DNA from 4 places in the Mesorhizobium sp. ISC15 genome. Region 4 is predicted to be linked to each of the others. Evidence: predicted binding sites of a transcription regulator. Region 4 holds the regulator's gene; each other region holds the start of a gene.
What was found. The regulator PhoB, encoded in region 4, activates phosphate uptake and scavenging genes when phosphate is short. The targets are predictions, from matches to a motif close to TGTCATNNANCTGTCAT.

Region 1 (7,443 bases), 320 kb from region 4:
CACCTCGCCCGGCCACAGGTCGAAGGTGACGTTCTCGCAGCCGACACGCGAGCCATAGAATTTGGAAAGCGCGGAAACGCGCAGCAGCGGCTCGTCGGTCATTGCGCCGTCTCCGTTTTTTCCAGGGCAAGAGGGGTTTCAGGCGCAAGGTGGCCGCGATGGCCTTGTTCGCGCCGCTTCTCGCAATGGTCGGTGTCGGAGCAGACGAACATGTGGCCGCCATGATCGTCGAGGATGACCTCGTCGAGATAGACGTTCTCGGCCGCGCATAGCGCGCAGGGCTGGTCGAAGGTCTGCACCTCGAACGGATGGTCCTCGAAGTCGAGGCTGACCACCTCGGTGAAGGGTGGCACTGCATAGATACGCTTTTCGCGGCCGGCGCCGAACAATTGCAAAGCCGGCGAACGGTGCATCTTCGGATTGTCGAATTTCGGCGTCGGCGAGGGATCCATCACATAGCGGCCCTCGACCTTGACCGGATAGGCGTAGGTGGTGGCGATGCGGCCGTGCCTGGCAATGTCCTCGTAGAGCTTCACATGCATGAGGCCGTATTCCTCCAGCGCATGCATTTTCCGCGTTTCGGTCTCGCGCGGCTCGAGGAAGCGCAAAGGTTCGGGAATCGGCACCTGAAAGACCAGCACCTGGCCTGATGTCAGCGGATGTTCTGGGATGCGGTGGCGGGTCTGGATGATGGTCGCCTTCGCCGTCTCGGTGGTGACGGCGACATTGGCGACCTTCTTGAAGAAGGCACGGATCGAAACCGCATTGGTGGTGTCGTCGGCGCCCTGGTCGATGACTTTCAGCACATCGTCCGGGCCGATGATCGAAGCGGTGACCTGGACGCCGCCAGTGCCCCAGCCATAGGGCATCGGCATTTCGCGTGAGGCAAACGGCACCTGGTAGCCGGGAATGGCGATGCCCTTGAGGATCGCCCGGCGGATCATCCTTTTGGTCTGCTCGTCGAGATAGGCGAAGTTGTAGGCGGCGATGTCGGTCGGTTGTGCGGTCATTCCGCTGCCTCCCTTTTCTCCTCGGCTTTGCCGGCGTTTTCGCGAGCATCATGCTCGGCGCGCATGCGGCGCACGAGGTCGAGCTCGGCCTGGAAGTCGACATAGTGCGGCAGCTTCAGATGCTCGACGAAGCCGGTCGCCTGGACATTGTCGGAATGCGAGATGACGAACTCCTCGTCCTGGGCCGCGGCGACGACATCTTCGCCGAATTCCGAAGCGCGTAACGCCCGGTCGCACAGCGCCATGGCCATCGCCTTGCGCTCGCTCTGGCCGAAGACGAGGCCGTAGCCGCGGGTGAATTGCGGGGGCGCCTTGGCCGAGCCCTTGAACTGGTTGACCATCTGGCACTCGGTGACGCGAACGGAGCCGAGCGGTACCGCGAAGGGCAGCTCCGCGACATCGAGTTCCAACTCGACCTCACCGATGCGAACCTCGCCGACGAAGGGGTGGTTGCGGGCATAGCCGCGCTGGGTGGAATAGCCGAGTGCGAGGAGAAAACCCTCGTCGCCGCGTGACAGCGCCTGCAGGCGGATGTCGCGCGCCATCGGGAATTCCAGCGGCTCGCGGGTGATGTCGCCGGGGACATGGTCCTGCGGCATGTCGCCGTCGGGCTCGATCAGGCCTTCGCGGGCGAGGATGGCGGAGACACGGGGCATGGCTTCCGCCTCGCTGGCACGCTGCTGCGGCTCGGCGACGTCGCCGCCCGCGGCAAGCTCGGGATCGAGCAGCCGGTGGGTGTAGTCGAAGGTCGGGCCGAGAAGCTGGCCGCCGGGAAGATCCTTGTAGGTCGCCGAGACACGCCGCTCGACCAGCATCGCGCCGGTGTCGATCGCCTTGGTGTAGCCGAAGCGTGGCAGCGTCGTGCGATAGGCGCGAACCAGGAAGATCGCCTCGATCATGTCGCCGCGCGCCTGGACGATGGCGAGCGCCGCCAATTCCCTGTCGTAGAGCGAGCCTTCGCTCATCACCCGGTCGACGCCGAGCGCAAGTTGCTCGACGATCTGGTCGAGGCGAAGCGCCGGCACCGAGCGGTCGCCGCGCCGGCGGTCGGCGAGCAGGGCGTGGGCGTTGGCAATGGCCGCTTCGCCGCCCTTTACCGCGACATACATATCACGCCTCCATCGTCTTGATGCGCGTCGTGCGCGGCAGGCAGGCGACGCCGTCCGGGGTGGCGAGGACGATGTCGACGCCACGCGGAAAGCGCTGGTTGTTCTGCTTCCACTGTTCGACGAAATGGCGCGGCATCTGTGCCGGCGCGATGCTTGCAGTCTTTTCGATGCCAGGACCTTCGAGCAACAGAGGGGCGCCTGAAACGAGATCTCCGACTTGCAGGATCAGCGTCGTGGAGCGGTCGGGATAATCCTGGGTGCCTTGTGAGAAGCCGTCGAGCGCCATCATTTCGGCCGGCGTGGCGATCAGCGCGAAATGCGCATCGGCCGGCGTGTTGGCCAGGGGCGCGCCGGTGTGGAAGCCGAGCCAGGATTTCACCGCTACCGGGGCCTGCAAAACGGGGTCGAGCCACAGCGGCGTGTCGTTGTCGCACAGCGCCAGCGCAATGGCGCCCGCGGTGGCTGACAGCGGCGCCGGCGGGCGGGCAAAGACCGGCAGAGGCTGCAGGGTGCCCGGCCGCGCCATTGCGTCCATCACGGCGCGGAACACCGTCTGGGCGTCGAACACCGGATCGGCAAAGCCGCCTTCGATCGCTTGGGTTACGATGTCCATCAGTCTTCTCCGCGTACCATGGTGAAGAAATCGACCTTCGTTGCCGCCGTCTCGGCGCGACGCCGTTCACGTGCGCTGGCCAGTGCGGCCTGCAGCGGCGCAATGAGTTTGGTCTCGACCTCACGGCGCAGGGCAGGGTCCTGCCAGAGCGCGTCGGCGATCGCCGCCAGTTTTGCTTTCTGCCTGTCACGGCCCAGCGCGTAGCAGTGGCCGACCTGTCCGGAGGCGAGCCGGACGGTAGCGCGGGTGACCGTCGCCTCGCCAACGTTGAACGGCGCGCCGCCGCCGCCGATGCGGCCGCGCACGGTGACCAAGCCGGTTTCGGGGCCGCGCAGGAGTTCCGCCTCAGAAGGCAGGCCGGCTTCGTTCCACAGCCGGACGATATCGTCGCCGGTCGATTGCGCCAGCGTTGCCATAACGGCCTTGCGCTGAGCCTGATCGCGCGCTTCCTGTCCTCGCATGGTTAACATTCCCTTGCATCGAAAATTCGTCTATTGATATAGACAATTATACAAATTATACCTATTATCTAATGCGTGTCTATGACGGGTGCATGACACCGGCGAAAAGATCGGGGCAAGACATGATCGGGCAGCCCAGCAGCATAGAGCGGCGCAGCGGCGTCTCGCTGTGGCGGCAGATCGCCGATCAAATCCTGCGTTCGATCGCCGTCGGCGACTTTGCCGAGAATACCGCGCTGCCGCCGGAAGTCGCGCTGGCCGAGCGCTATGGTGTCAACCGCCATACGGTGCGCAGCGCCATCGCAGCACTGGTGCAGGATGGCGTGCTCAGGGCCGAGCAGGGGCGCGGCACTTTCGTGCTTTCGCGCAAGCGCCTGTCCTATCCGATCGGCGCCCGCACCCGTTTTTCGGAGGGCTTGCAGGGGCAGGCGTCCGAGCGCCGCAGCGTACTGCTCGAATCGGCGGTCGAGCCGGCCAGCCGGCGCGTCGCCGAAGGGCTGGGGCTTGCCAAGGGTTCGAATGTGATACGCCTTGAGACACGCGGCGAAGCCGATGGACAGCCGGTCTCGCGTGCCACCGGCTGGTTCGAGGCGGGACGCTTCGCCGGCATCGATGCTGCCATGGCTGAAACAGGATCGATCACCGCCTCGCTCCAGCGTTTCGGCATCAGTGACTATCTCAGGCAATCGACGGTGCTGTCGGCGCGCCACGCGGATGCCGCCGACCTTGCCGATCTCGATCTGCAGCCCGGCGCCATCGTGCTGGTCACGGTCGCCGTCAACATCACGCCGGACGGCCAGCCGATCCAGTTCGCCGAAACGCGGTTTCCGGCTGAGCGCGTCGAGCTCAAACTGTCGGCGCTGTAGGTAGTGCCGGTCTTATACGAGACCGTGATTTATCTGACTCACGCTGATGTCATACCAGCTCGGTCGCGCTTACATGTCAGCGGCTTGGCGTTTGAGGACCGCCTTCCCCCACTCCGTCTCGGCTTCGCCGAGCCACCTCTCCCCCCTCCGGAGGGAGAGGAAGGGAGCCCGCTGACGGCGAGAGAAGGAGTCTGGTTGAGGGAGCGTTGGCTGCAATAGGCTCGCACCCTTCCTCTACCCCGTCGATCGGGGGAGAGGTGGCTCGGCGAAGCCGAGACGGAGTGGGGGTCGACCTGCGCGGGGCGTTGTCATTCGGGCCGGTTCACCGCCTGCCGTGTTATGACCCGACTTCGATTACCGCCTTGATCAGGCCGGATTTCTCATGCGCCCAGCGGGCGAGGTCGCGCGGCGTCTCGCCAAGCGTCGTGCGATGGGTGATGAGCTTTGCCAGCGGCACAGCACCATCGCGGATCGAGGCGGCGACATGGTCGAAGTCGGCGCGCAGCGCGTTGCGGCTGCCGATCAACGTCATCTCGCGCTTGTGGAATTCGGGATCGGAAAAGACGATGTCGTCCTTGACGACGCTGACCAGGACCAGCGTCCCGCCATGCGCGACATGGGCGAAGGCCGACTGAACGGACTGGGTGTTGCCGGTGGCGTCGAAAACCACGTCAAAACCTTCGCCGCCGGTCGCCTCCCGCACCAGATCGGTCGCAGACGCCTGCGAACCGTCGAGGGTCGCAAAGCCGAGTTCGTTTGCGGCGAAACCCAGCCTCTCCGCGCTCATGTCGAGCAGCGTCACGTCGAGACCGGCGATGCGGGCGAACAGCGCCGTGCCGAGGCCGATCGGCCCTGCGCCGATGACCAGCGTGCGCGCGCCTGGCTGCGCCAGCGAGCGCCGCACGGCATGCGCCCCGATCGCCAGGAATTCGACGGCGGCGGCATCCGCCAGCGACAGGCCGTTTGCCGGATAGAGATTTTGCGCCGGCACCAGGATCCGTTCGCACATGGCGCCGTCGCGGTGGACGCCGAGCACCTCGATCCTGACGCAGCAATTCGGCTTGCCCTGCCGGCAGGCGATGCATTTGCCGCAAGCGAGATAGGGGTTGATGATCACCGGTTCGCCGACGGACAGATCGACGCCTTCGCCGGCCTCGATCACAGTGCCAGAAACCTCGTGGCCCATGATGCGGGGATAGGCGAGGAACGGATGCTTGCCCTCGAAGATGTGATAGTCGGTGCCGCAGATGCCGACATGACTGACCGCGACCAGCGCCCAGCCAGAGGGCGGAGTGCCTGGCGCCGGGCGGTCTTCCAGAACAAGCTCACCGGGCGAGCGGCAGACGACGGCTTTCATGCTTTGATCCAGTCGGTTCATGGCACCGCCGGCCCCGGTTGCGCCGGGCCGGCGGTTGTTAAGATAGTCTACTTGCCGCGGCGGCGCAGGCCGTCGAAATAGACGATGACGATGATTAGCACGCCGGTAATGATGCGCTGCCAGAAGGCATTGACGTTCAAGAGATTGGCGCCGTTGTTGATGGTGGCGAGGATGAAGGCGCCGAGCAGCGGCCCGTGCACCGAGCCGACGGCGCCGAACAGCGAGGTGCCGCCGATCACCGACGAGGCGATCGCCTGCAACTCCCAGCCCTCGGCCTGCGTCGGATTGCCGATGCCGATGCGCGACGCGAGCAGCACGCCGACGAAAGCCGCACACAGGCCCGACAGCGTATAGGCCATGTAGATGGTGCGCTGGACATTGACGCCGGACAGACGCGAGGCCTCGGCGTTGGAGCCGACCGAGAACAGATACCGGCCCCAGCGGCTGTGATGCAGGAAGATGTAGGCGGGGATGCCGACCAGGATCACCATCCAGAACAGATTGGGGACGCCGAGAAACGAGCTGCGCGAAAACAACTGGAAGGCGTCGTTGTTGATCGAGATCGAGTTGCCGTTGGTCATCAAAAGGCCAATGCCACGCAGCGAGGTCAGTGTCGCCAGCGTGATGATGAAGGGCGGCAGGCCCATCCTGACGATGCCGAAGCCGTGGAACATGCCGATGGCGACACCGACCAGCAAGGTGACCAGGATGGCGAGGAAGACCGGCACCCCGGCGTTGATCAGCATCGCCACGATGACGGTGGCGAAGCCGACCACGGCGCCGACGGAAAGGTCGATGCCTCCGGTGATGATGACGAAGGTCTGGCCGACCGCCAGGATGGCTATCATCGAGCCCTGCCGCAGCAGGTTCGAGATATTGTTGGCGGAGGCGAAGCTCGGCGTCGCCACCGACAGGATGATCCACAAAAGAACCAGCAGCGCCAGCAGCGTCAGCCCGAACAGCGCGTTGTAGTTGCGTTTCGGCCTTTCGGCCGGGATCGCCTCGGTGCTCATATCTGTCCTCCCGGTTTTTCTTGTTTCTCGGCGAGCGCCTGATTGAGAATGTCCTCATGATTGGCGGTGCGGAAACCATGCGTGGCCACCAGCTTGCCGCGCCGGAATACATGCAGCGTGTCGGCCAGTTCATAGACCTCGGGCAGATAGGACGAGATCAGGATGATGCCGGCGCCCTTGGACAACAGTTCGCCGAACAGACGGTAGATCTCCGCCTTGGTGCCGACATCGACGCCAACTGTCGGCTCGTCGAAGATGAACAGCTTGGCGCCGTGCGCCAGCCATCTGCCGATGACGATCTTCTGCTGGTTGCCGCCGGACAGGCTGGAGGCGAGCGCGTTGCGCGTCGGCGTCTTGATCCTGAGATTGGCGATCTGGCGATCCGCCTCGGTCTTCTCCTGTGCGCTGGAGATCAGCAGATTGCTGGAGATGCGCTTGTAGATCGGCAGATTGAGATTGAGGCCGACCGGCAGGTTGAGGCAGAGGCCCTGGTCACGGCGGCTTTCCGGCGCCAGCGCCATGCCGAGCCTGATAGCGTCATGCTCGGAGTTGACCTGAACCTCCTTGCCCTCCCAGAGGATCTGGCCGGCCGACTTGCGATGACGGCCGTAGAGCGTGGTGACGAACTCGCTGCGCCCGGCACCGATCAGGCCGTAGAGCCCGACGATTTCGCCGGCCCGGACCGTCATCGAGACATTTTCGAAGCCCTTGCCGGAGAGATTTCTGGCTTCGAGGAGCGTCGCGCCCGGGGTAAAATGCTCCTTGTGGTAGACTTGCTCGATCGAGCGGTTGATCATCATCTTGACCAGCTCGGCGTCGTTGGTCTCGGCGATGTTCCTGGTGCCGACAAGCGTGCCGTCGCGCAGCACCGAGACGCGGTCGGCGAGCTCGAACACCTCTTCCATGCGGTGGCTGATGTAGATGATGGTGACGCCTTCGCCCTTCAGCCGGCGGATCAGCGTGAACAGCTGGTCGGCTTCCTTCCGGGTGAGG
Region 2 (7,443 bases), 310 kb from region 4:
GCTCGACGATCCGCGCGCGCCTTATACGCAATTGCTGGTTTCCTCGATTTTGCAGGTTTGACGATGGCGCCAAGTCACCCCCCTCTGGCCTGCCGGCCATCTCCCCCTCAAGGGAGGAGATTAGCAGCTTTCATGCCTCGCCCCTTCTGCAACGCAGGAGAATGGCGAAACCGAATACGACAGCCGATCTCCCCCCTTGAGGGGGAGATGGGCGGCAGGCCAGAGGGGGGTGCTGTCCCGCCAACGAACGACGATTGGAGCACCTTCTGATGGCAACCCCTCTCGTCGTCTCCGATGTCGCCAAGAGCTTCACCATGCATCTGCGCGACGGCATCAAACTGCCTGTCGTCGCCGGCGTCTCGTTCTCGATCAGGAGCGGTGAATGCGCAGTGCTCGGCGGCCCCTCTGGCGCCGGCAAGAGCTCGATCCTGAAGATGCTCTACGGCAACTACGCCGTCGACGCAGGCCAGATCATCGTCCAGCACGAGGATGGGCTCATCGATCTCGCAACGGCCAGCCCGCGCACCGTGCTTGCCGTGCGCCGGCTCACGATCGGCTATGTCAGTCAGTTCCTGCGCACCGTGCCGCGCGTCTCCGCCCTCGACGTTGTCGCCGAACCGCTGGTCGAGCGCGGCGCGGACCGTGAGGTCGCGCGCAATAAGGCGCGCGCCTTGCTGGCGCAGCTCAACCTGCCCGAAAAACTCTGGATGCTGCCGCCGGCGACCTTTTCCGGCGGCGAGCAGCAGCGCGTCAACATCGCGCGCGGCTTCATCACCGAGCATCCGATCCTGCTGCTCGACGAGCCGACCGCCTCGCTCGATGCCAGGAACCGCGACGTGGTGATTGCGCTGATCGCGGCCAAGAAGGCGGCCGGCGTCGCCCTGCTTGGCATCTTCCACGACCACGACGTGCGCGAGGCGGTAGCCGACCGCGTCATCGACGTGACCGCTTTTGCCGCCGGGAAAATCGCCGCATGACCAGAAAACTGTCGGAAGCGCCGCTTGTCCACGAGACGGCGGAAGTCGAGAACTCGACGCTTGGCCGCTGGACCGAGATCGCCGACCGCTGCCGGGTTTCGGAAAGCACGCTGGGCGACTATTCCTACATGATGCAGGACTGCGGCGTCTGGTGCGCGACGATCGGCAAATTTGCCAACATTGCCGCCAATGTGCGCATCAACGCCACCAACCACCCGACCTGGCGGCCGACGCTGCACCATTTCACCTATCGCGCCTCGGACTATTGGGACGACGCCGAGCACGAGAGCGAATTCTTCGCCCAGCGTCGCGCCAAGCGCGTCACCATCGGCCACGACACCTGGCTTGGCCACGGCTCGACCATCCTGCCCGGCGTCACCGTCGGCGATGGCGCAGCGGTCGGCGCCGGCGCCGTGGTGTCGAAGGACGTCGCGCCCTACACCATTGTCGGCGGCGTGCCGGCGAAACCGATCCGCGAACGCTTCGACCGCCGCACGGCGGAACGTTATCAGGCGCTCGCCTGGTGGGATTGGGACCATATCAGGCTGCGCGCCGCGCTCGACGATTTTCGCGCGCTTTCGGCGGAAGCGTTTCTGGAGAAGTACGGTGAGTAGTGAGTAGTGAGTAGTGAGTAGTGAGTAGTGAGTAGGAGATAGGAAGTCGCGGATTGGACGAAGGTCTCTCTTTTCACTACTCACTACTCACTACTCACTCCCAACACACTACTCACTCCCACCACCACACCATTCATATCCCTGACACATGACTCGGACAAAGGCGGTCTTTCCCAGGAGATCGCCATGCCCATCAAACCTTCGCTCGCCGGATTCTTTGCCGGCTCGAACCCGAACCCTCCCGTGCATCTCGGCACGCGCTACGACAGGTCAGGCAATTTTCTCATCGAGCCTGGCAACACGGTTGTCTGCCACCTTGTCAGCGGCTCAGCGTCCGAAACGGCGGTCATCGAAGTGCGTGAGCGGATGCGCGCCATGGCCGATGCCGACCGACTGGCCTTCACGCCGATCTCCAGCCTGCACATGACGCTGTTCCAGGGCATCATCGAATATCGCCGCCGGCTTCCCTTCTGGCCTGAGGATGTGCCCCTCGACACCAGCATCGACGACATGACCCGGCTCTATCTTGAGCGCCTGAACGGCGTCGAGGACCATGGCGCGTTCAAAGTCAGGGTTATCGACGTCGTGCCGACCGGCCTGACCGTTGCCGGCGCCTCCGACGAGGATGAGCGCGTCATGCGCGCGTGGCGCGATGCCCTGTCGGTGCCGTTCGGATACCGGCATCCTGACCACGACACCTACGCGTTCCACATAACCTTCGCCTACCAGCTCCGCCGTCTCGACGACGAAAGCGCATCTCAATGGCAGGACCTGTTTGATGACTGTCTCTCGTTGCTCGCCAGTCAAGCTCCGGTGATCGAGCTGCGGCCTCCGGCATTTTGCAGCTTCAAGGACATGAAGCCTTTCGAGGAGCTTCTTGTCCTGGGCTGACGGCGCGACGTCTCTGCCTGTGGGCAGTAACAAAACTGACATCAATCCGACACCGCAGGTTCATGCGGCTGCGCTAGCGAGGGTCAACGGACCTTCAACTGCGACTGGACTGGAACTTGCCTATGTCAGCAACCTCAGCCACGCTGGAAATCCGCGGCGTCACCCGCCGGTTTGGCAAGAACACCGCTGTCAGCAATGTCGACATCTCGATCCCGCACGGTCAGATGGTCGGCATCATCGGCCGTTCCGGTGCCGGCAAGTCGACCCTTTTGCGCATGATCAACCGCCTCATCGATCCCAGCCAAGGGTCGATTTTCTTTGACGGCGCCGAAGTCTCCAGCCTGCGCGGCTCGCTGCTCAGGCGCTGGCAGCGCGACTGCGCCATGATCTTCCAGCAGTTCAACCTGGTGCCGCGTCTCGACGTGCTGACCAACGTCTTGCTCGGCCGGCTCAATCACCGCTCGACCGTTGTCAATCTGCTCGGTGTCTTTTCTCGCGAGGAACGGGCCGAGGCGATCGCGGCGCTCGAGCGTCTCGACATTGCCCGCACGGCGCTGCAGCCGGCCGGCACCTTGTCCGGCGGCCAGCAGCAGCGCGTTGCGATTGCCCGTGCCATGATGCAGCAGCCGAAGGTGATCCTTGCTGACGAGCCGATCGCCTCGCTCGACCCGCTCAACGCCAAGGTGGTTATGGATTCGCTGCAGGACATCAATCTGCGCGAGGGCATCACCGTCGTCACCAATCTGCACACGCTGGATACCGCGCGCACCTATTGCAACCGCATCATCGGCATGGCCGCCGGCAAGGTCGTGTTCGACGGCCCACCCGAAGACCTCAACCGCGAAGCCGTGCGCATGGTCTACGGCGCCGACAGCAATGGCGGCGAAATCTCCGAGGCCATCACCTCGACCAGCGTCACCATCAAGCAAAAAATCGCCGCATCCGCCGGACCGCTCGAGCCCGCATTTCCGGGCTACTAGTTCCATGATCCCGACAAGTGGATACCGGTATCCGGAAACGATCATGGACAAGCAAAAGAGCGCCTGGATCGCCGGCCCACGTCAAGGGCGCTGTCAAAATTCGAACGCTACCGGCGCGATGCCGGAACCAACAGGAGAGACGCGACATGTTTAGAAAGATGCTTTTCGGTGCTGTTTCCATCATCGCCATGGCGATGGGCGCGGTTCAGGCACAGGACCTGAAGGAATTCCGCGTCGGCATTCTGGGCGGCGAGAACGAAGCCGACCGTCTGCGCAACTACCAGTGCTTCGCCGACCACATCAAGGAAGTGCTGGGCGTCGAGAAAGTCTCGCTGTTCCCGGCCGCCGACTACGACGGCGTCATCCAGGGCCTGCTCGGCGGCACGCTTGACTATGCCGAGCTCGGCGCTTCCGCCTATGCCAAGATCTATCTCGAAAACAAGGACGCGGTTGAGCCTATCCTGACGACGGTCCAGACCGACGGTTCGACCGGCTATCATTCGGTCATGGTCGCCCGTGCCGATTCCGGCATCAAGACGCTCGCCGACATGAAGGGCAAGAAACTCGGTTTCGCCGATCCCGATTCGACTTCGGGTTACCTGATCCCGGTCACTTCACTGCCCAAGGACATCGGCATGGATGTGAAGAGCTACTTCGCGTCGACCGGTTTTGGTGGCGGCCATGAACAGCTCGTCCTCGAGGTCCTGAAGGGCACCTTCGATGCCGGCACCACCTGGGCCTCCGGCGTCGGCGACTTCAAGGACGGCTACAGCTCGGGCAATCTGCGCAAGATGGTCGACAAGGGCGTCCTCAAGATGGACGATCTTGTCGAATTGTGGCAGTCGCCGATGATCCCGAACGGCCCGCTGGTGCTGCGTGCGTCGATCGATGCCGGCGCCAAACAGAAGGTCACCGATTTCCTGACCAAGCTTCCGGAAACCGATCCAGCCTGTTTCTCGGCGATACAGGGCGGCGACTTCAAGGGCTATTCGCCGGTCACCCCGGAATTCTATCAGGCAATCATCGACGCCCGTAAGGCGAAGATCGGCTCGTAAGTAAACTGCCACAACGCCGCCGGGGCCATGTGCCGCCGGCGGCGTTGCCGCATCATGGGCCAGGGATCGATAAATGAGTGCGACCGACGTTTACCGTGCGCCTGCGCTTTCACCGGAGGGAGCCACTGTCGAGCGGCACTGGCGTGACCTCGCCGCCCGCCGGCGCCTTTACACGATCGGAGGCCTGGTTTTCCTGTTTCTCGCGCTCTCTGGCTCGCTCTGGTTCGCCAACGAAACCAACGCCGGAAAGTTCTTCGACCGCCTTCCATATATCGCCGACTTTTTCACGGAATTGAAGCCGCGCGACTGGTTCGATCCGGTGCGCGCGCTGTTCGACCTGCCGTCCCCCTACGACGATGGCAGCCTCAAGTTCGACTACCCCGAAGGCCGGGTCTACCTGACCCAAAGCATCTACGTTCCGGAATACTTCTACCGGATGATCGAGACGCTGAACATTGCCCTGTTTTCGACGCTGGTGGGCTCCACATTCGGTTTCCTGCTCTGCTTCCTGGCTGCGGGCAATATCACGGCCAGCCGCTGGCTCCGTTTCACCACGCGCCGCTTCCTTGAAATTGTCCGCGCCTTTCCGGAAATCGTCATCGCCGGCTTCTTTCTGGCGGTCTTCTCGCTAGGACCCATTCCGGCGATCCTCGCGGTCAGCATCCACACCGTCGGCGCACTCGGAAAAATGTTCTTCGAAGTGGTCGAGAATGCCGACATGAAGCCTGAAGAAGGTTTGCGAGCCGTTGGCGCCAACTGGGTCGAACGCGTGTGGTTCGGCATCGTGCCTCAGGTTCTGCCCAACTTCATGAGCTATTTCCTGCTCCGCTTCGAGATCAATGTGCGCGCTTCGACCATTCTCGGCGCCGTCGGCGCCGGCGGCATCGGCGAATCCCTGCGTCTTTCGATCAGCCGGGGCCATGAGGCCAAGACCATCGCCATCGTCTTCCTGCTGTTCTGCACGATTGTCGCCGTCGATCAGTTTTCGGCGTGGCTGAGACATCGTCTTGTCGGCCGGCAAGCGTTCGCATACGGGCGCGGAGAGTAATGCGATGAACGCCGACGCCATCAACGACATCGCCACTCGCCATCCGAATGCGTTCCGGCGATCCCTATGGAAGCGCTACGCCACCCCGCTCGGTATCGTTCTCTGCATCCTCTACACATTCTATTGCGCGTGGTTCTTCTCGATCGTCACCGTTCTCGAAAAAGCGAACTGGAACCTTGCCGGCGCGTATCTCGCCGACTGGGTGTCTTACGAAATCCGGCCTGACATCGAATTCAAAGACAACCATCTGACGATCGACTACTCCCGCTTTTCCAAGCTGGGATCCAATCCAAATCCCGACTGGGTGGCCAAGCAGATGGCGGTGATCGAGCGGCGGGTCGACGCAGCGCCAGCACCGGCGAGCGCGACCGGCAAGTCGTCGCAGGATTCGTTTATGGCGCCTGGCGCGCCGACCGCCGAGAATCCAGCCGTCCCGTCAGGCCAATCCGCTCCGGCTGTGCCTGAAACGGTGCGCGAAAACGCCGTCGTGGCCGCGACTGTCACTCTTGGCAATGGTCAGATCGCCATCGCGCCAGACCTTGTCACCGTGACGCGCGGCGCCGAAAGCGTCATTTTCGACATTGCCAAGGACAGCTCTGTGACGCCGCGCACACCGCTGCCTGACTGGATCGAGCAGCGCAGGCCAGGCTCGACAGCCTATGTCTCGTTCGGATTTCTCGGTCGCGCTGAAGTCCAAAACGACGAAGTCGTTGCCTGGAGGCGTTTCTTCGGCTGGGCCAATTTCGTGTTCGACACGAACTCGCCATTCTGGGGAAAGCCGTTCGGCGAGGTCGCTTCACTGATTATCTCCGGAGCACGCATCGATCCGTCGCGATCAAACGCGGCGCTCGCCTGGGACAACATCCTCAACAACGCCGAGTGGCAGCACGGCGACGTCTGGCTGAAGCTTTTGCAGACCATCGTCATGGCTTTCGTCGGCACGGTGCTGGCATCGATCGTCGCCTTTCCGCTCGCCTTCCTGGCTGCGCGCAACGTCACGCCGAGCCGGATTGCCAACCAGGCAACAAAACGCTTCTTCGATTTCCTGCGCTCGGTCGACATGCTGATCTGGGCGCTGTTCTTCACGCGTGGCTTCGGTCCGGGGCCGCTGGCCGGCATGTCGGCGATCTTCTTCACCGACACCGGAACCCTGGGCAAGCTCTATTCCGAGGCGCTGGAAAACATCGACGACAAGCAGCGCGAGGGCATCCGCTCGGTTGGCGCCACGCCGGCAATGGTGCAGCGCTATGGCGTGCTGCCCCAGGTTCTGCCGGTATTCCTTAGCCAATCCCTCTATTTCTGGGAATCGAACACGCGGTCAGCGACGATCATAGGCGCTGTCGGCGCCGGCGGCATCGGCCTGAAATTGTGGGAGGCCATGCGCACCAACACCAATTGGGCCAATGTTTTCTATATGGTTCTGTTGATCCTGGTTGTCGTCTTTATCTTCGACAACATTTCCAGTTTTCTCCGCCGCAAACTGATGGGATCGGTCGAAACGGCAACGCGGAGCGGCGCGAGCGAGCGCCCGCCGGCCTGGCGCCGGCAACTCGGGTCGCCTGAGAGGAAGGCTTAGCTGCGTGCTAATAAGCACCAGCCCTCTTCCAGCCGCTCTTGATGTGCTTGTAGCCGTCGCGATAGACGGCTTCCGGACTTTCCGAAAAGTCGCGCCAGACCTTGGTTGCCGCCGCCAAATCCTTCAGCGAGCGGCCGAAGGCCTCGATCGTCAGCCAGTCGTCATAGCCGCTCTTGCGGATGGCCGAAAACGTCTCCTTCCACGGAATGTGGCCGCGCCCAGGCACGCCGCGATCGTTCTCCGAAATATGGATATGGACGATATTCCTGCGGTTGCGCGTATAGGCGCCGATCGGGTCGGCT
Region 3 (7,443 bases), 2.8 Mb from region 4:
GGGACTTCAGTCCCCAGTTCTCGACCCGGCCGACGGACCCGCCATTAGCTGAGATGACGCCCTTGTACTGTTCGACAAGCGCATCGACCTGCTGCTGCGAGAGGTCCTGCCGGGCAAGAAACACATGTTCGTAAAGAGCCATATTGTTCTTTTGCCTTTCTTCGTTTCTCTCCCGGTTCCCGGCGGCAAAAGCCTCTGCAACTTCTCTGACCCGCCGATCCCTAAAGGAGGCGGGGAAGAAAGGAGCATGACGAGACGGTCGAGAGCGGAGACACGGGAGGCGGAAGCGCTTCTGGCCCCACACGAAGGTTTCGAAAAACCTCCGGCCCTCCGTTCAGCCCCCAGCAAGGACCGGCAGATTGCGGGCGTCTATACAGGAATCCGGCTGGATGGCAAGGGCGAGCCGAAAATCCGCCGCTGCAAGGACGACATGTCGCGCGGCAGCTTTAGCTTGTATGCGGGACCAGCTTCTTCACCGTTTCCGGGAAGAAATCGGGCGCTGCGTGGCGCTTGCCGAACATCATGTCGTATTGCAGCAGGCGGAAATCGCGAATGGCCGGGTCGATTTTCTTCTTGCGCGCCCAGTCCGGCGTGGCTTCGCCCGCCGGCGTCAACAGCAGATTGCGGTCGACGACACGGTAATGCTCGCGCATCTGGCCGAGGAAGCCGGTGTAATAGGGGTGGCTGATCCCGGCCGTGGTCAGGATATGGTAGGGCAGGAAGGCGGGGCTTACCGCGCCCATTTCCGCGGCCGGTCCGGTGCGGTTCGACCATACGATCAGCGGCGTCTGGTGATGCCGCAGCATCTGGTCAGGCGACTCCTTGCGCGGCGCGACATTGTCCTTTAGGAAGCCGGTTTCGACATAGACCGGACCGAGCGGCGGCAGATGGTCGCCGAAGAAGGCGATGACCGTCGGCCGCTGGCGGTTCTTCGCCCATTCGACAAGGCGCTCGAGGCCCTTGTCGGCGTCGGATGCTCCCTCTGTGAAGCTCAGCAGCGAATCCTTCGCCCATTGGCTGGTCGGCGCCTGCACCTTGTGGGTCGGATTGTAGTAGCGATTCGGCTCATAGGGACCGTGGTTCTGCAGGCTGACGGCGAAGAAGAAGAACGGATCGTCGGTGGCGTCGGCCTCGCGGATGATCTCGTCGGTCATCGCCGCGTCCGAGGCCAGCGGCCCGCGCTTTTCGAGATATGGCAGGTTTTCCTCCGACTTGAAGTCGTCGAAACCGAAATCCGCATAGACCGGCGTGCGGTTCCAGAACCAGCTCGTGCCCGGATGGATGGCGCGCGTCTCATAGCCTTGGCTCTTCAGGAACGTGGCCATCGACGGCACCGGCGCGCGGACATATTGCTGGTAAGGGATGCTGCCGGCCGGCAGGAAGGCATTGGAAAAGCCGGTCAGCGCCTCGAACTCGACATTGGCGGTCATGCCGCCGAATTCGGGCGAGAACATCGAGCCCGAGCGCAGCGTCCGCACATTGGGAATCGGATCGGGCGTGATGGTGACGCCGGGCAACTCGGTCGGATCCCAGAAGGATTCGCTCATGACGATGATGATATCGGGCTTCTCGGCCGGTACGGAGACCGTCACGTCAGGCCTGTCGATTGCCGCGATCGACTTGTCGGAATAGCCCGCAGGCGCCGAGACGTGGGCCATCGGCACGTTGAGCGCGAAGGCGAGCGCGAAGCCGTTGGAGGCGTAGTTTTCCTTCTGGTCCCACATGATCGGGATGATCTGCAACCGGTCACGCGTCCACGAGAAGGTCGCGTAATCCATGATTGAGACGAAGAAGGCGAGCAGCGGCACTGTCAATGTCAGCCGGGCAAGGCGGCCCTTACGGCTGAGCGCCGGTACCCGGCGGCGCCATAGTCGCCAGCCATAGACGAGCAGCGATAGGCCGCCAACGATGCCGACCGCCATAGCGATGGCGGTCCCCGGGCGTTCGCGCACCAGAAGCGGCATCAGCGCCACGATCTGGCGTGAATACAAGAAATCGGTCGGATAGAGCGGATCGCCGAGATAGAGCGATTTCTGATGGCCGACAAAGGCCAGCGCCAGCGTCAGCGGCGCGACGATCATCAGGCTCTGGTGGCTGCGGCCGAGCACGGCATCGAGACCGATGAGGATCAACGCGAAAATGATGATGGTGGTCCAGCCCGGCTTGAACGGCTGCAGGAAGAAGGCGACGGTGCCGGCAAAGTCGCCGCGCACGATCAGTTCGACCGCAAACACCAGAATGGCGGCAGCGAGCAGGCTGACGAGGCCATAGCGGATAACGGGCCATTTCCGGCCCGGCAGATAGCCGGTGGCCGGATCGCCTTCCAGAAACTGTGGCGCGGCCTTGCCGGCGCCTTTCCTAGTCCTTGCCAACTTACAATTCCCCCGACCATACACAAAAGCGTCATTGAGCTGTCATCGATATGTCACAAAAAGCTAGCGCCTGTGGCTGAAATAAGAAGAGCCAGCAAACGAATCGTGAGCGATTTTCATCATGAGTGATCGACAAAAAGCCTTTTGGAACAGGCACTCGGCCAGCGATGCCGAGCCGGAGCGGCCTGAGTTGGGCTGATGGCGGACTTGACTTGCCCGCCTGCCTTGCGTCACAGGCAGGAAAAATCAGCCGCTTAGGAGCCACAGATGGCCGTCGCATTCACCTTTCCGGGACAGGGCAGCCAGGCTGTCGGCATGGGCAAGGACCTCGCCGACGCCTTTCCGGAATCGCGGAAGATCTTCGAAGAGGTCGACGACGCGCTCGGCGAAAACCTGTCGAAGCTGATCTGGGAAGGGCCGGAAGAGACGCTGACGCTGACCGCCAATGCCCAGCCGGCGCTGATGGCTGTGTCGCTTGCCGCAATCCGGGCTATGGAATCGCGCGGCTTCTCGCTGAAGGACAAGGTCGCCTATGTCGCCGGCCATTCGCTCGGCGAGTATTCGGCACTTGCTGCCGCCGGTTTCGTCTCGATCGCCGATGCCGCCCGGCTCTTGCGTATCCGCGGCAATGCCATGCAAGCGGCAGTGCCGGCCGGCGAGGGCGCCATGGCGGCGATCATCGGGCTGGAACAGGCCGATGTCGAAGCCGCCTGCGCTGAAGCGGCCAAAGATTCAGTTTGCCAGATCGCCAACGACAATGGCGGTGGCCAGTTGGTGATCTCCGGCGCCAGGGCGGCGGTTGAACTGGCGGCGAAGCTGTGCACGGAAAAGGGCGCCAAGCGGGCGCTGATGCTGCAAGTTTCTGCGCCTTTCCATTCGGCACTGATGACACCGGCGGCCGAGATCATGCGCGAGGCGCTGGCCGGGGTGACGAAGAACGCGCCGTTCGTGCCTGTAGTCTCCAACGTGTCGGTCACCCCGTCCAGCGATCCCGACGCCATCGCCCGCCGCCTGGTCGAACAGGTGACCGGCCGCGTGCGCTGGCGCGAGACGGTGGAGTGGTTCGGCGCGAATGGCGTTGCGACGCTTTACGAGGTGGGCGCAGGCAAGGTGCTGTCGGGACTGGCTCGGCGCATCAACCGCGATATCGCCACAGGCGCTGTCGGCACGGCGGCGGATGTCGAGGCGGCATTGGCGGCGCTCGCATAACCGGCCACGATTTGACCCCACCCGTGTGAAGGGTGTTCTCTTAGATCAGGAGACAAGACATGTTCGAATTGACTGGCCGCAAGGCGCTCGTCACAGGCGCATCAGGAGGGATAGGCGAGGCGATCGCCCGGGTGCTGCATGCGCAGGGCGCCATCGTTGGCCTGCACGGCACCCGCGTCGAAAAGCTGGAGACGCTGGCCGCCGAGCTCGGCGACCGGGTCAAGCTGTTCCCGGCCAACCTTTCCAACCGCGACGAGGTCAAGGCGCTCGGCCAGAAGGCCGAGGCCGATCTCGAAGGTGTCGACATTCTCGTCAACAACGCCGGCATCACCAAGGACGGGCTGTTCGTGCGCATGGCGGACGCCGACTGGGATAGCGTGATCGAGGTCAATCTGACCGCCGTGTTCCGGCTGACCCGCGAGCTCACCCATCCGATGATGCGGCGCCGGCACGGCCGCATCATCAACATCACCTCGGTGGTCGGCGTCACCGGCAATCCCGGCCAAACCAATTACTGCGCTTCCAAGGCCGGCATGATCGGCTTTTCCAAGTCGCTGGCGCAGGAGATCGCCACCCGCAACATCACCGTCAACTGCGTCGCCCCGGGCTTCATCGAATCGGCGATGACCGACAAGCTCAACGACAAGCAGAAAGAGGCGATCATGGCGGCGATCCCGACACGGCGCATGGGCACCAGCGCCGAAGTCGCTTCCGCCGTCGCCTACCTTGCTTCCAACGAAGCTGCCTATGTCACCGGCCAGACCATCCACGTGAATGGCGGCATGGCGATGATTTGACAGTTGCGGGAAAACCCGCCTTTTCGCCTTGGACCCAGGCCGATTTTCGTGTAATGCGGCCCGCAACCCGGCGGTTCGGGCAAAAACCGGTCCGGTGCCGTTGCGTTTCCGGCAGGACCATCTTTCAGCTTGATTAGCGGCATTCTGCCCGCTAACGAAGACAGACAACCAAAAGACGAGGATGCCCAAATGAGTGACACCGCAGAGCGCGTCAAGAAGATCGTTATCGAGCACCTTGGCGTCGATGCCGATAAGGTGACGGAGCAGGCGAGCTTCATCGATGATCTGGGCGCGGACAGCCTCGACACGGTCGAACTTGTCATGGCGTTCGAAGAAGAGTTCGGCGTCGAAATTCCCGACGATGCGGCCGAAACCATTCTGACTGTTGGCGATGCAGTGAAGTACATCGACAAGGCTTCGGCCTGACGCTATTTGCAGTCATCACCGAGGAGGACCTGCGATGAGGCGTGTCGTCGTCACGGGCCTTGGGCTGCTTTCGCCGTTCGGCATGGGCTTCGAGCATAGCTGGAAGGAGCTTCTGACCGGCCGCAGCGCAGCCAAGCGCATCACCGAGTTCGAGGTGGAGGATCTTGCCTGCAAGGTCGCCCACGTCATTCCGCGCGGCAACGGTGATAACGCCACCTTCAATCCCGAGGCCGTTCTCGAGCCGAAGGAACTGCGCAAGATCGGCGACTTCATCCTTTACGGGATCGCGGCCGCCGACGAGGCGTTGAAGGATTCGGGGTGGACGCCGAAAACGCATGAGGAGCAGTGCGCCACCGGCGTGCTGATCGGCTCCGGCATCGGTGGCATCGAAGGCATCGCCGAGAACGCGATGATCCTGAAGGAGCGCGGACCACGCCGCATCAGCCCGTTCTTCATCCCCGGCCAAATCATCAATCTCGTCTCCGGCCAGGTTTCGATCCGGCATGGGCTGAAAGGCCCCAACCACGCCGTCGTCACCGCTTGCTCCACCGGCGCGCACGCCATCGGCGATGCCGCCCGGCTGATCATGTGGGGCGATGCCGACGTAATGGTCGCAGGCGGTGCCGAAGCGCCGGTGACGCGGCTGTCGATCGCCGGTTTCGCTGCTTGCCGTGCACTGTCCACCGACCGCAACGACGCTCCGGAGACGGCTTCGCGTCCCTATGATCGCGACCGCGACGGCTTCGTCATGGGCGAAGGCGCCGGCGTCGTCATTCTGGAAGAGCTGGAGCACGCCAAGGCGCGCGGCGCCAAGATCTATGCCGAGGTAACCGGTTACGGTCTGACCGGCGATGCCTATCACATCACTGCGCCGGCCGAAGATGGCGACGGCGCCTTTCGCTGCATGGTTGCGGCGCTGAACCGGGCCAAGCTGACGCCCGCAGACGTCGACTACATCAACGCGCACGGCACCTCGACCATGGCCGACACGATCGAGCTCGGCGCCGTCGAACGGCTGGTCGGCAACGCCGCGTCGAAAATATCGATGTCGTCGACCAAGTCGTCGATAGGCCATCTTCTGGGTGCGGCGGGCGCCGCCGAGGCGATCTTTTCGATCCTCGCCATTCGCGACAACATCGCGCCGGCCACCATCAATCTCGACAACCCGGAGCGCGAAACGGCGATCGACCTGGTGCCGCACAAGCCGCGGGCCCGCCAGATCGACGTGGCGCTGTCCAATTCCTTCGGCTTCGGCGGCACCAACGCCTCGCTGGTCTTCCAGCGCTACAATGGCTGACCGGTCTGTCGACCGGCGCGGTCAGCGCGTGTCGTCAATTTTGCCATATTCGCCCCTACTCTGCCCAAGGGGATTCGTTGCAAGATCAAACGGTAGGGCGCCATGAACACAAATCCGGCGGACAACGGGGAATTCGGGCAACGGTCCGCACCGTCGGGTCCGATCGTGCCGAAGACGGCCAGCGAGGCATTACGGCCTGAAGCCGGCACACCGCCGCCCAAGCGCTCGCGCGCTTCGCGCAGCCAGTTCGTCGTGTTCATGAACTTCGTCATCTCCTTGGTGATGCTGTTGGTTCTGGCGGCCGGCTTTGCATTGTATTTCGGCAAGCAGGAATTCAACGAGCCCGGCCCGTCGGCCAATGCCGACACCTTCCTGGTCAAACCGAGCACCGGCGTCCAGGAAATTGCCGAGCAGCTCGAGCGGCGCGGACTGATCAGCGACGCGCGCATCTTCCGCCTTGGCGTGCGTGCCTTTGGCAATGACGCCGCGCTGAAGGCCGGCGAATACGAGATCAAGCCGCAGGCCTCCATGCGCGACATCATGGAGCTGCTGAAGAGCGGCAAGTCGGTGATGTATTCGCTGACCGTCCCCGAGGGGCTAACCGTCGAGCAGGCGCTGCAGCGCATCGCCGATCAGGCAGCGCTCGACGGCGATATGCCTGCGACCATTCCACCCGAGGGCAGCCTTGCTACCGACACGCTGCGTTTCACCCGCGGCGCGACACGCCAGCAGATGGTCGACAAGCTTTTGGCGGATCAGAAGAAGCTGGTCGACGACGTCTGGCAGCGGCGCGCTCCCGATCTGCCTCTGGCCAGTGTCGATGACTTCGTCATCCTGGCTTCGATCGTCGAGAAGGAGACGGGCAAGGGCGACGAACGTTCACGGGTCGCCGCCGTCTTCCTCAACCGGCTGGCCAAGGGCATGCGGCTGCAGTCAGATCCGACCATTATCTATGGGCTGTTCGGCGGCAAGGGCAAACCCGCCGACCGCCCGATCTACCAGTCGGACATCAAGAAGCCGACGCCCTACAACACTTATCTGATCAACGGCCTGCCGCCGACGCCGATCGCCAATCCCGGCCGTGCGGCGCTGGAAGCGGTGGCCAACCCGTCGAAGACCGACGACCTTTATTTCGTCGCCGACGGCACCGGCGGTCACGTCTTTGCTGCAACGCTCGCCGAGCACAACGAGAACGTCGCCCGCTACCGGGCTCTCCAGAAGAAGCTTGCCGATGAAGCCGCCAAGGCCGGCGCTGCCAAGGCCGACGCCGCCAAAGTGGAAGGTCAGACCGATGCGCCGGTGGACGGCGATACGGGAGCGGCGCAGTAGCGCCGGACGGTTC
Region 4 (7,443 bases):
GTTCGTTGAACTCGTCATGGATGCGGCCTGCCAGGAAGAGGTGAAGGCGGCTAATGAAAAGGGCTGCGGCGAAATCCGCGAAGACGGCGCTTTTGTCGAGGCCGGCGAAAACGACAATCTGATTGTCCAGAAGCTGGAAGCCAACCCCAATGCCTTCGGCATCTTTGGTTTCTCGTTCCTTGACCAGAATGCCGACAAGCTGCAGGGCCACAAGGTCGACGGCGTCGAGCCGACCTTCGAAAACATCGCATCCGGCAAGTACGGCGTTTCCCGCTCGCTCTTTATCTATGCCAAGAAAGAGCATGTCGGCGTCATCCCCGGCATGCAAGAGTTCATCGCAGAGTACACCTCGGAGGGTGCATGGGGTCCTGAGGGTTATCTGGCCGACAAGGGCCTGATCCCGCTGCCGGACGCCGAGCGCGCCACGTGGGCCGAAAACGCCAAGGCCCTGAAGGGCATGGGCTCCTGATTTTTTCGGGGTCCGGGCAAATATCCGCTCTGACCCTCATGCTCTAAAGCACAAAGCGCGGGACCAACGTCCCGTGCTTTGAGCCGGTGAATGGCCGGCGGTCGAGGGGACGTCCTGAATCATGGTCGGTTATCTCGTTGTTCTTCTGTTAGTTCTGGCTGCTGCGGCCTATTGGATAGGCCGCACACGCGCCATTGCCAGTGTCAATGGCGACGTCGCCCGGCTGCATTCGCTGCCTGGCCAGCATGGCATGTTCCTGGCGCTTTTTGCCGCCGGTCCCGCGCTGCTTGCGATCGTGCTGTGGTCGATGGTGACGCCGGGAATTGAATCGTCGATCATTGCCGACCGCTTCTCCGCCGAGTTGTCGGGAATGGGCATTCCGCAGGTCGAAGCTTTCATCCGCGACGCTCGCGCGATGGCCTTTGGCGGGCTTGTCGGCTTCGCCGATCCCACGAAAGAGGCGGCCGCGGCCGTCTACAAATCGATCCATGCGACCAGCGCCTGGATCATCTGGGGGATCGCGCTCATACTGTCCGCGTCCGGATTTTACTGGGCCTATTCGCGCATCGCACAGGCCTACCGGGCGCGCCACGTGGTCGAGCGCGTTCTTCGCGCATTCTTGATCACCTGTTCGGCGGTCGCGATCCTGACGACGATCGGCATCGTCTTGTCGCTCATCTTTGAATCCTTGCGGTTCTTCCAACAGGTGCCGCTCTATAAGTTCCTGTTCGGCACGCATTGGTCGCCACAGAGCGCCTTCACCGGCGCCGGAGCGGAAGCCGGGGCGGTCAACCAGGACATTTTTGGCATGGTGCCGCTGTTTGCCGGCACGTTGCTCATCACCTTCATTGCCATGCTGGTAGCTGCGCCTATCGGGCTGATGGCTGCGATCTATCTTTCGGATTACGCCTCCAAAAGCGTCCGCGCGGTCGCAAAGCCGGTATTGGAAATCCTTGCTGGCATTCCGACCGTCGTCTACGGTTTCTTCGCTGCGCTGACGGTTGCGCCCTACTTCCGTGGTCTGGGCGAAAGCCTGGGTCTCAACGTTGCGTCAGAATCCGCGCTCGCCGCAGGCGTGGTCATGGGTATCATGATCATTCCCTTTGTTTCCTCGCTTTCCGATGATGTGATCAACGCCGTTCCGCAATCCCTGAGAGACGGTTCTGCCGGCCTCGGCGCGACCAAGTCTGAAACCATCCGCAAGGTGATCCTTCCCGCGGCCCTTCCGGGCATCGTTTCGGCGATGCTGCTCGCAGTCAGCCGCGCAATCGGTGAAACAATGATCGTGGTCATGGCCGCGGGGCTGGCGGCAAATCTCACCGCCAACCCGCTCGAAGCGGTCACCACCGTGACGGTGCAGATCGTGACGCTGCTTGTGGGCGATCAGGAATTCGACAGCGCCAAGACGCTTGCAGCCTTCGCGCTCGGCCTGGTGCTGTTCTGCATCACGCTTACCCTCAACATCGTCGCTTTGCGCGTCGTCCAGAAATACCGAGAGCAATATGACTGATGCGATCTCGTCATTCGGTGCCGTCGGACGGCCGGTCAGTATTCATACCGACGACGCCGCGAAGGCGCGGCTAAAGGGTCGTTACCGTGCGGAAACATGGTTCAAATGGCTTGGCGCCGCAGCCGTCGCGTTGGCCGGCTTATTCCTTGTGCTGCTCCTGTCGACGATCGTCACGCAGGCGATCCCGGCGCTGCGGCAGAACTATCTGACGCTGCCGATCGATCTTTCGGCGGCCAAGGTCGACCCGGCGAAACTCGACGCCGTCAACTACGACGCCATCGCCCAGGAAGCGCTTACGGCAAAATTTCCGGATGTGACGAGCCGTCAGGACAAGCGCCTGCTGCGCGGACTGATTTCCACCGGCACAGGCGTGTTCCTGCGCAAAGATATCGCTGCTGATCCGGGGATGCTCGGAGGAACGGTGGACTACGCGGTTCCACTTGACGATTTTGCCGACCTTTATCTCAAGGGTTTGCTTGCCGACGTCGGTTCGGACGAGGCGATTTCGACAAGCGTCACGCCTTCGCAAAGCAGCGGCGACATCGATCTGACCTTCGGCGACGATGCCATGCTGGCGTTGGCGCGCGGCCATGGTGCGACCGAGGGCGAAAACGGCATGCTCACGCTGACGAGCGGCGCGTCGTCGCTGCTGGTCGCGTTCAATGGCGGCACGGTCAAGCTGACCGCGCTGTCGCCTGGGGCCAACGGAACGGCGGTCGCAAAGGGCACGGTGATCGAGGCGCTGGACAGCACGGCGCCAGCCGCGAGCGGCCAGGCATTCCTGCGGGTCATCGACACGCCGGAAGCATCGCGAAAGATTTCGGACAAGGTGATCGTCTGGCTCGATACGCTGAAGAGCGCCGGCCTGATCGAAAGCCGGTTCAACTCGATCTTCTTCTTCACCGGCGCAAGCCGCGAGCCGGAACTGGCCGGTATCTGGGGCGCGGTCGTCGGATCGTTCCTGACCATGATCGTAACGCTCGCCATCGCCTTCCCGATCGGCGTTTCGGCGGCGATCTATCTTGAGGAATTTGCGCCCAAGAACCGGCTGACGACGATCATCGAAGTGAATATCAACAATCTGGCGGCGGTGCCTTCGATCGTCTTCGGCCTGCTTGGACTTGCCGTATTCCTGAATTTCTTCGGCCTGCCGCGCTCGGCCCCGGTGGTCGGCGGCATGGTGCTGGCGCTGATGACCCTGCCGATCATCATTATCGCCTCACGCGCTTCGCTGCGCGCCGTGCCACCGTCGATCCGCGAGGCGGCGCTTGGCATCGGAGCGTCCAAGGTCCAGACCGTATTCCATCACGTCCTGCCGCTGGCGATGCCGGGTATCATGACCGGCACCATCCTCGGAATGGCGCATGCGCTGGGTGAAACCGCGCCGTTGCTGATGATCGGCATGGTCGCCTTCATCGTCGACATTCCCGGTGGCTTCACCGATCCCGCGACGATCCTGCCGGTGCAGATATTCATGTGGGCCGATTTTCCTGAAGCGGGGTTCCAGCAGAAGACTTCGGCGGCGATTTTGATTTTGCTGGTGTTTTTGGTCATCATGAATGCCATCGCGGTGATACTGCGCAGGCGCTTCGAGCGGCGCTGGTAAGGAGTAGAGGATATGAACATCATGACGGAAGCCAGCGTCGAGCAGAAACTGAGTAGCGGAACCAACGAGCCTTCGATCAAGATGAAGGGCGAAAAGGTCTCCGTTCATTACGGCGAGAAGCGAGCTCTGTTCGACGTGGATCTCGATGTCCGCGAGAACCAGGTGACGGCGTTGATCGGCCCATCGGGCTGCGGCAAGTCGACCTTTCTGCGTTGCTTGAATCGAATGAACGACACGATCGACATCGCGCGGGTAAGCGGCAAGATCACGCTCGACAACGAGGATGTCTACGACCCGAAAATCGATGTCGTCGAGCTGCGAGCTCGCGTCGGCATGGTGTTCCAGAAGCCGAACCCGTTTCCGAAGTCGATCTACGAAAACGTCGCCTACGGTCCGCGCATTCACGGTCTGGCCAGGAGCAAGGCGGAGTTGGACGGCATCGTCGAATCGAGCCTGAAGAAGGCCGGCCTGTTCAACGAGGTCAAGGATCGCCTGCTCGAGTCGGGCACTGGCCTTTCCGGTGGCCAGCAGCAGCGTCTGTGCATTGCGCGCGCCATCGCTGTGTCGCCGGAAGTGATCCTGATGGACGAGCCTTGTTCGGCGCTCGATCCGATCGCCACCGCCCGTGTCGAGGAACTGATTGACGAACTGCGCCAGAACTACACGATCGTCATCGTCACCCATTCGATGCAGCAGGCAGCGCGTGTGTCGCAACGCACGGCGATGTTCCATCTCGGCTATCTGGTCGAGGAGGGCGCGACCGACAAGATGTTCACCAACCCCGACGACAAGCGCACCCAGGACTACATCACCGGCCGGTTCGGCTAAGCGGTCCGGCTAATTTTCGAGCACGAGGACAGTATCATGGGTGAACATACCGTCGCATCTTTCGACGAGGAATTGGAGCACATCGACAGGCTGATCCGCGACATGGACGAGCTCGCCGCCGCGATGGTCGCAGCGTCGATCCGCGCGTTGCTTGCGTCAGATAATGCGATGGCGCAGCGCGTCGTCTCGGATGACGCCATCATGGATGCGCGGCAGCGCGAACTCGACGACAGCGCGATCACGCTGATCGCCAAGCGGCAGCCGATGGCGCAAGATCTGCGCGCCGTGGTTGGCGCAATCCGGATGGCCGGCGATCTCGAGCGCATCGGCGACCTGGCCAAGAACATAGCCAAGCGGGTCAGCGCCGTCGGGCAGAGCGCCACGCCGCGTAATCTCTCGCACGGTATCGACGCGATGGCGGATCTCGTTCTCGAGCAGCTCCGCGGCGTGGTCGAGCACTATGTGTCGCGCAACGCCGGCGCGTTGAAAGAGCTGCGCGCCGCCGACGAGAAGATCGACGTGAAATACACGGCGGTTTTTCGCGAACTCCTGACCTACATGATGGAGGACCCGCGCAACATCACCGCCTGCACGCATCTTCTGTTCTGCGCCAAGAATCTCGAGCGTATCGGCGATCATGTCACCAACATCGCCGAAAACGCCTACTATGTCGTGACCGGGCAGCAATTGCCGGCGGATCGACCGAAGCTCGACGAAACGACGATGTCGGCGTCGGCGACATGACAGGGGTAACCGGCCGATGATCGCGCCGCGCATCATGGTGGTGGAGGACGAAGAGCCGCTGGGCGTCCTCCTTCGCTACAATCTGGAATCCGAAGGCTATCAGGTCGAGGTGGTGACGCGCGGCGACGAGGCCGAAATCCGGCTTCAGGAAAACGTGCCCGATCTTCTGGTGCTCGACTGGATGGTGCCGGCGGTTTCGGGCATCGAGCTTTGCCGTCGCCTTCGGGTGCGTCCCGAAACCGAGCGGCTGCCGATCATCATGCTGACCGCGCGCGGCGAGGAAAGCGACCGGGTGCGCGGCCTCTCGACCGGGGCCGACGACTATCTGGTCAAGCCGTTCTCGACACCGGAATTCATGGCCAGGGTCAAGGCGCTGCTGCGCCGCGCCAAGCCCGAAGTGCTGTCCAGCGTGCTGAAGGTCGGTGACATCATGCTCGATCGCGAATCGCACAGGGTCTATCGCAAGAAGAGCGAGATCCGGCTCGGGCCGACCGAATTCCGGCTGCTCGAATTCATGATGCGGCACCCGGGTCGGGTGTTCTCGCGCAGCCAGTTGCTCGACAATGTCTGGGGCGAGACGATCTACATCGACGAGCGCACGGTGGACGTCCATGTCGGCCGGCTGCGCAAGGCGGTCAACAATGGCCGCATGCCCGATGTCATCCGCACCATCCGCGGCGCGGGCTATGCGATCAGGGAAGACTGAACAGACTGCCTGAATTCAAGCTGCGTTCTTCCATTCAGGCCACGTGCTTCCTGGCCGTGCCGGACTTCCCTTGCGCGCCCGGCGCGAAAATCTCCTGGTCGACGAAGCTCAGCGCTCGCATGGCGCAGCCTTCGCGGATCAGCGGCAGCTCGTTCGGCTCGGTGTCGAAGGAAATCGAACCCGAATGCTGACCGCCGGCGGTCTGAGCGATGGCCTCGCGCAGGGCCGGCTCGATCAGGTCGAAGGCGGCAGCGCTGGCGCCGACCATGGCGACCGGCGCCGGATCGATCAACGCGAACAGGCTGCCAAGCCCGAAGCCGAGCGCTTCGCCGGCCTTGCGGTAGGCTTCGCGCTCGGGTCCGTCCGTCTGGCGCGCCCGGGCCGCCAGTGCCCGCATCTCGGCGTCGCTGACATCGGCGACCGGCTCGGCGTTCTCGCTCAACTGCCTTGCATTGCGCCAGATGGCGTAGTTGCCGGCATAGGCCTCGACGCAGCCGCGCCGCCCGCAGCGGCAAAGCGCGCCGCCCGGCCGGTGGATCATGTGGCCGAATTCGCCGCCTGAGGAATGGGTGCCGGTGAACAGTTCGCCCTTCAGCACCAGCCCCATGCCGATGCCGTGGGAGAGCAGGATGGCGATGAAATCGTCGCGGTAGCGATCCGGGTCGCGCCAGCGCAGCGCCACGGCCATCATGTTGCAGTCGTTCTCCATGATGGCCGGGATGCCGAACTCACGTTCCAGAATGTCGGCGAAGGCAATGTTCGTCTGCGGCGTGATCGGCGACCACAACATGGCGCGCGCATGGGAATCGGTGATGCCCTGGATCGCCAGCGCGATGCGGGCGACGCTTTGGACATCGAGATCGGGATCTTCGAGCCGGCGCCGGACGATGGCGACACATTCGTCGATCAGCTCGTCGCGCGACATGGTCAGCGTGTCCAGCCGGCGCTGTTCCTCGGCGACCACTTGTCCGGCATAATCGATGACGGCGACCGAAAGGAAATTCAGCGACAACACGACGGCCAACACCGCTGCCGCTTCCGGATTGAGGCTAAGGCCGACCTGCGGCCGGCCGCGTTTCAGCGAAACGGTCTCGCTCGCTTTGCTCTCGGTCAGGATGCCTTCCTGGATGAGGTCGGAAGAGATCGCCGATATGGTCGAATGGCTGAGGCCGGTGGTCGCGGCGATCTCGGTTCGCGACGGCTGGCCTGCCCGGCGTACGGCCGAAATCACCATCGCCCGGTTGCGCCGACGCAAATCGTCATGACGGATTCCAACCGACATTCTTTTGCTTCCTCCCTCTTGCCGCGGCCGCTCATGAACCGGAAGCCGTCGGTAGCGTCCGACAAATACTGGCAGAAGCAGAAGGCCCTGTCATTGTTTATTCCGGGGCTCGAAAAAAGTCGGCAGGGACATCAAAATCCATCAGAATTGATGTTGACAGCGCTTCGGCGTTGGACCAGTATTTTTTCGAGGCTCGAAAAAATAGAGCCTTTGTGCCGGCCTTCGGGCCAGTTTGGTCGCGCCGTATCGCGGCGCAGGGAGGACTATCATGAAGAGATTCGCAGCCGCCATCCTGGCG

Region 1: phnF (phosphonate metabolism transcriptional regulator PhnF) is a predicted target of PhoB. The motif match lies at 3,275-3,291, and genes of this name have one in related genera.
Region 2: phnC (phosphonate ABC transporter ATP-binding protein) is a predicted target of PhoB. The motif match lies at 2,519-2,535, and genes of this name have one in related genera.
Region 3: RPG13_RS16445 (LTA synthase family protein) is a predicted target of PhoB. The motif match lies at 2,402-2,418, and genes of this name have one in related genera.

What each region holds. Positions count from the first base shown of each region.
Region 1 is NZ_JAVSPX010000001.1:276,499-283,941, reverse strand. Features, by position in the region: gene phnK (phosphonate C-P lyase system protein PhnK) at 1-102, opposite strand, end outside; gene RPG13_RS01430 (alpha-D-ribose 1-methylphosphonate 5-phosphate C-P-lyase PhnJ) at 99-1,010, opposite strand; gene RPG13_RS01425 (carbon-phosphorus lyase complex subunit PhnI) at 1,007-2,119, opposite strand; gene phnH (phosphonate C-P lyase system protein PhnH) at 2,121-2,732, opposite strand; gene phnG (phosphonate C-P lyase system protein PhnG) at 2,732-3,193, opposite strand; gene phnF (phosphonate metabolism transcriptional regulator PhnF) at 3,316-4,059, shown strand; gene RPG13_RS01405 (zinc-binding alcohol dehydrogenase family protein) at 4,397-5,416, opposite strand; gene RPG13_RS01400 (ABC transporter permease) at 5,485-6,450, opposite strand; gene RPG13_RS01395 (sugar ABC transporter ATP-binding protein) at 6,447-7,443, opposite strand, start outside.
Region 2 is NZ_JAVSPX010000001.1:284,556-291,998, forward strand. Features, by position in the region: gene phnK (phosphonate C-P lyase system protein PhnK) at 1-61, shown strand, start outside; gene phnL (phosphonate C-P lyase system protein PhnL) at 270-977, shown strand; gene RPG13_RS01445 (DapH/DapD/GlmU-related protein) at 974-1,591, shown strand; gene RPG13_RS01450 (DUF1868 domain-containing protein) at 1,778-2,482, shown strand; gene phnC (phosphonate ABC transporter ATP-binding protein) at 2,605-3,462, shown strand; gene phnD (phosphonate ABC transporter substrate-binding protein) at 3,609-4,517, shown strand; gene phnE (phosphonate ABC transporter, permease protein PhnE) at 4,591-5,565, shown strand; gene phnE (phosphonate ABC transporter, permease protein PhnE) at 5,570-7,141, shown strand; gene RPG13_RS01475 (sugar phosphate isomerase/epimerase family protein) at 7,149-7,443, opposite strand, start outside.
Region 3 is NZ_JAVSPX010000001.1:3,441,118-3,448,560, forward strand. Features, by position in the region: gene rpsF (30S ribosomal protein S6) at 1-142, opposite strand, end outside; gene RPG13_RS16445 (LTA synthase family protein) at 447-2,372, opposite strand; gene fabD (ACP S-malonyltransferase) at 2,640-3,581, shown strand; gene fabG (3-oxoacyl-[acyl-carrier-protein] reductase) at 3,641-4,378, shown strand; gene RPG13_RS16460 (acyl carrier protein) at 4,568-4,804, shown strand; gene fabF (beta-ketoacyl-ACP synthase II) at 4,839-6,101, shown strand; gene mltG (endolytic transglycosylase MltG) at 6,204-7,430, shown strand.
Region 4 is NZ_JAVSPX010000001.1:596,007-603,449, reverse strand. Features, by position in the region: gene RPG13_RS02985 (PstS family phosphate ABC transporter substrate-binding protein) at 1-469, shown strand, start outside; gene pstC (phosphate ABC transporter permease subunit PstC) at 591-1,979, shown strand; gene pstA (phosphate ABC transporter permease PstA) at 1,972-3,585, shown strand; gene pstB (phosphate ABC transporter ATP-binding protein PstB) at 3,598-4,413, shown strand; gene phoU (phosphate signaling complex protein PhoU) at 4,450-5,157, shown strand; gene phoB (phosphate regulon transcriptional regulator PhoB) at 5,174-5,863, shown strand; gene RPG13_RS02955 (ROK family protein) at 5,898-7,145, opposite strand; gene xylF (D-xylose ABC transporter substrate-binding protein) at 7,414-7,443, shown strand, end outside.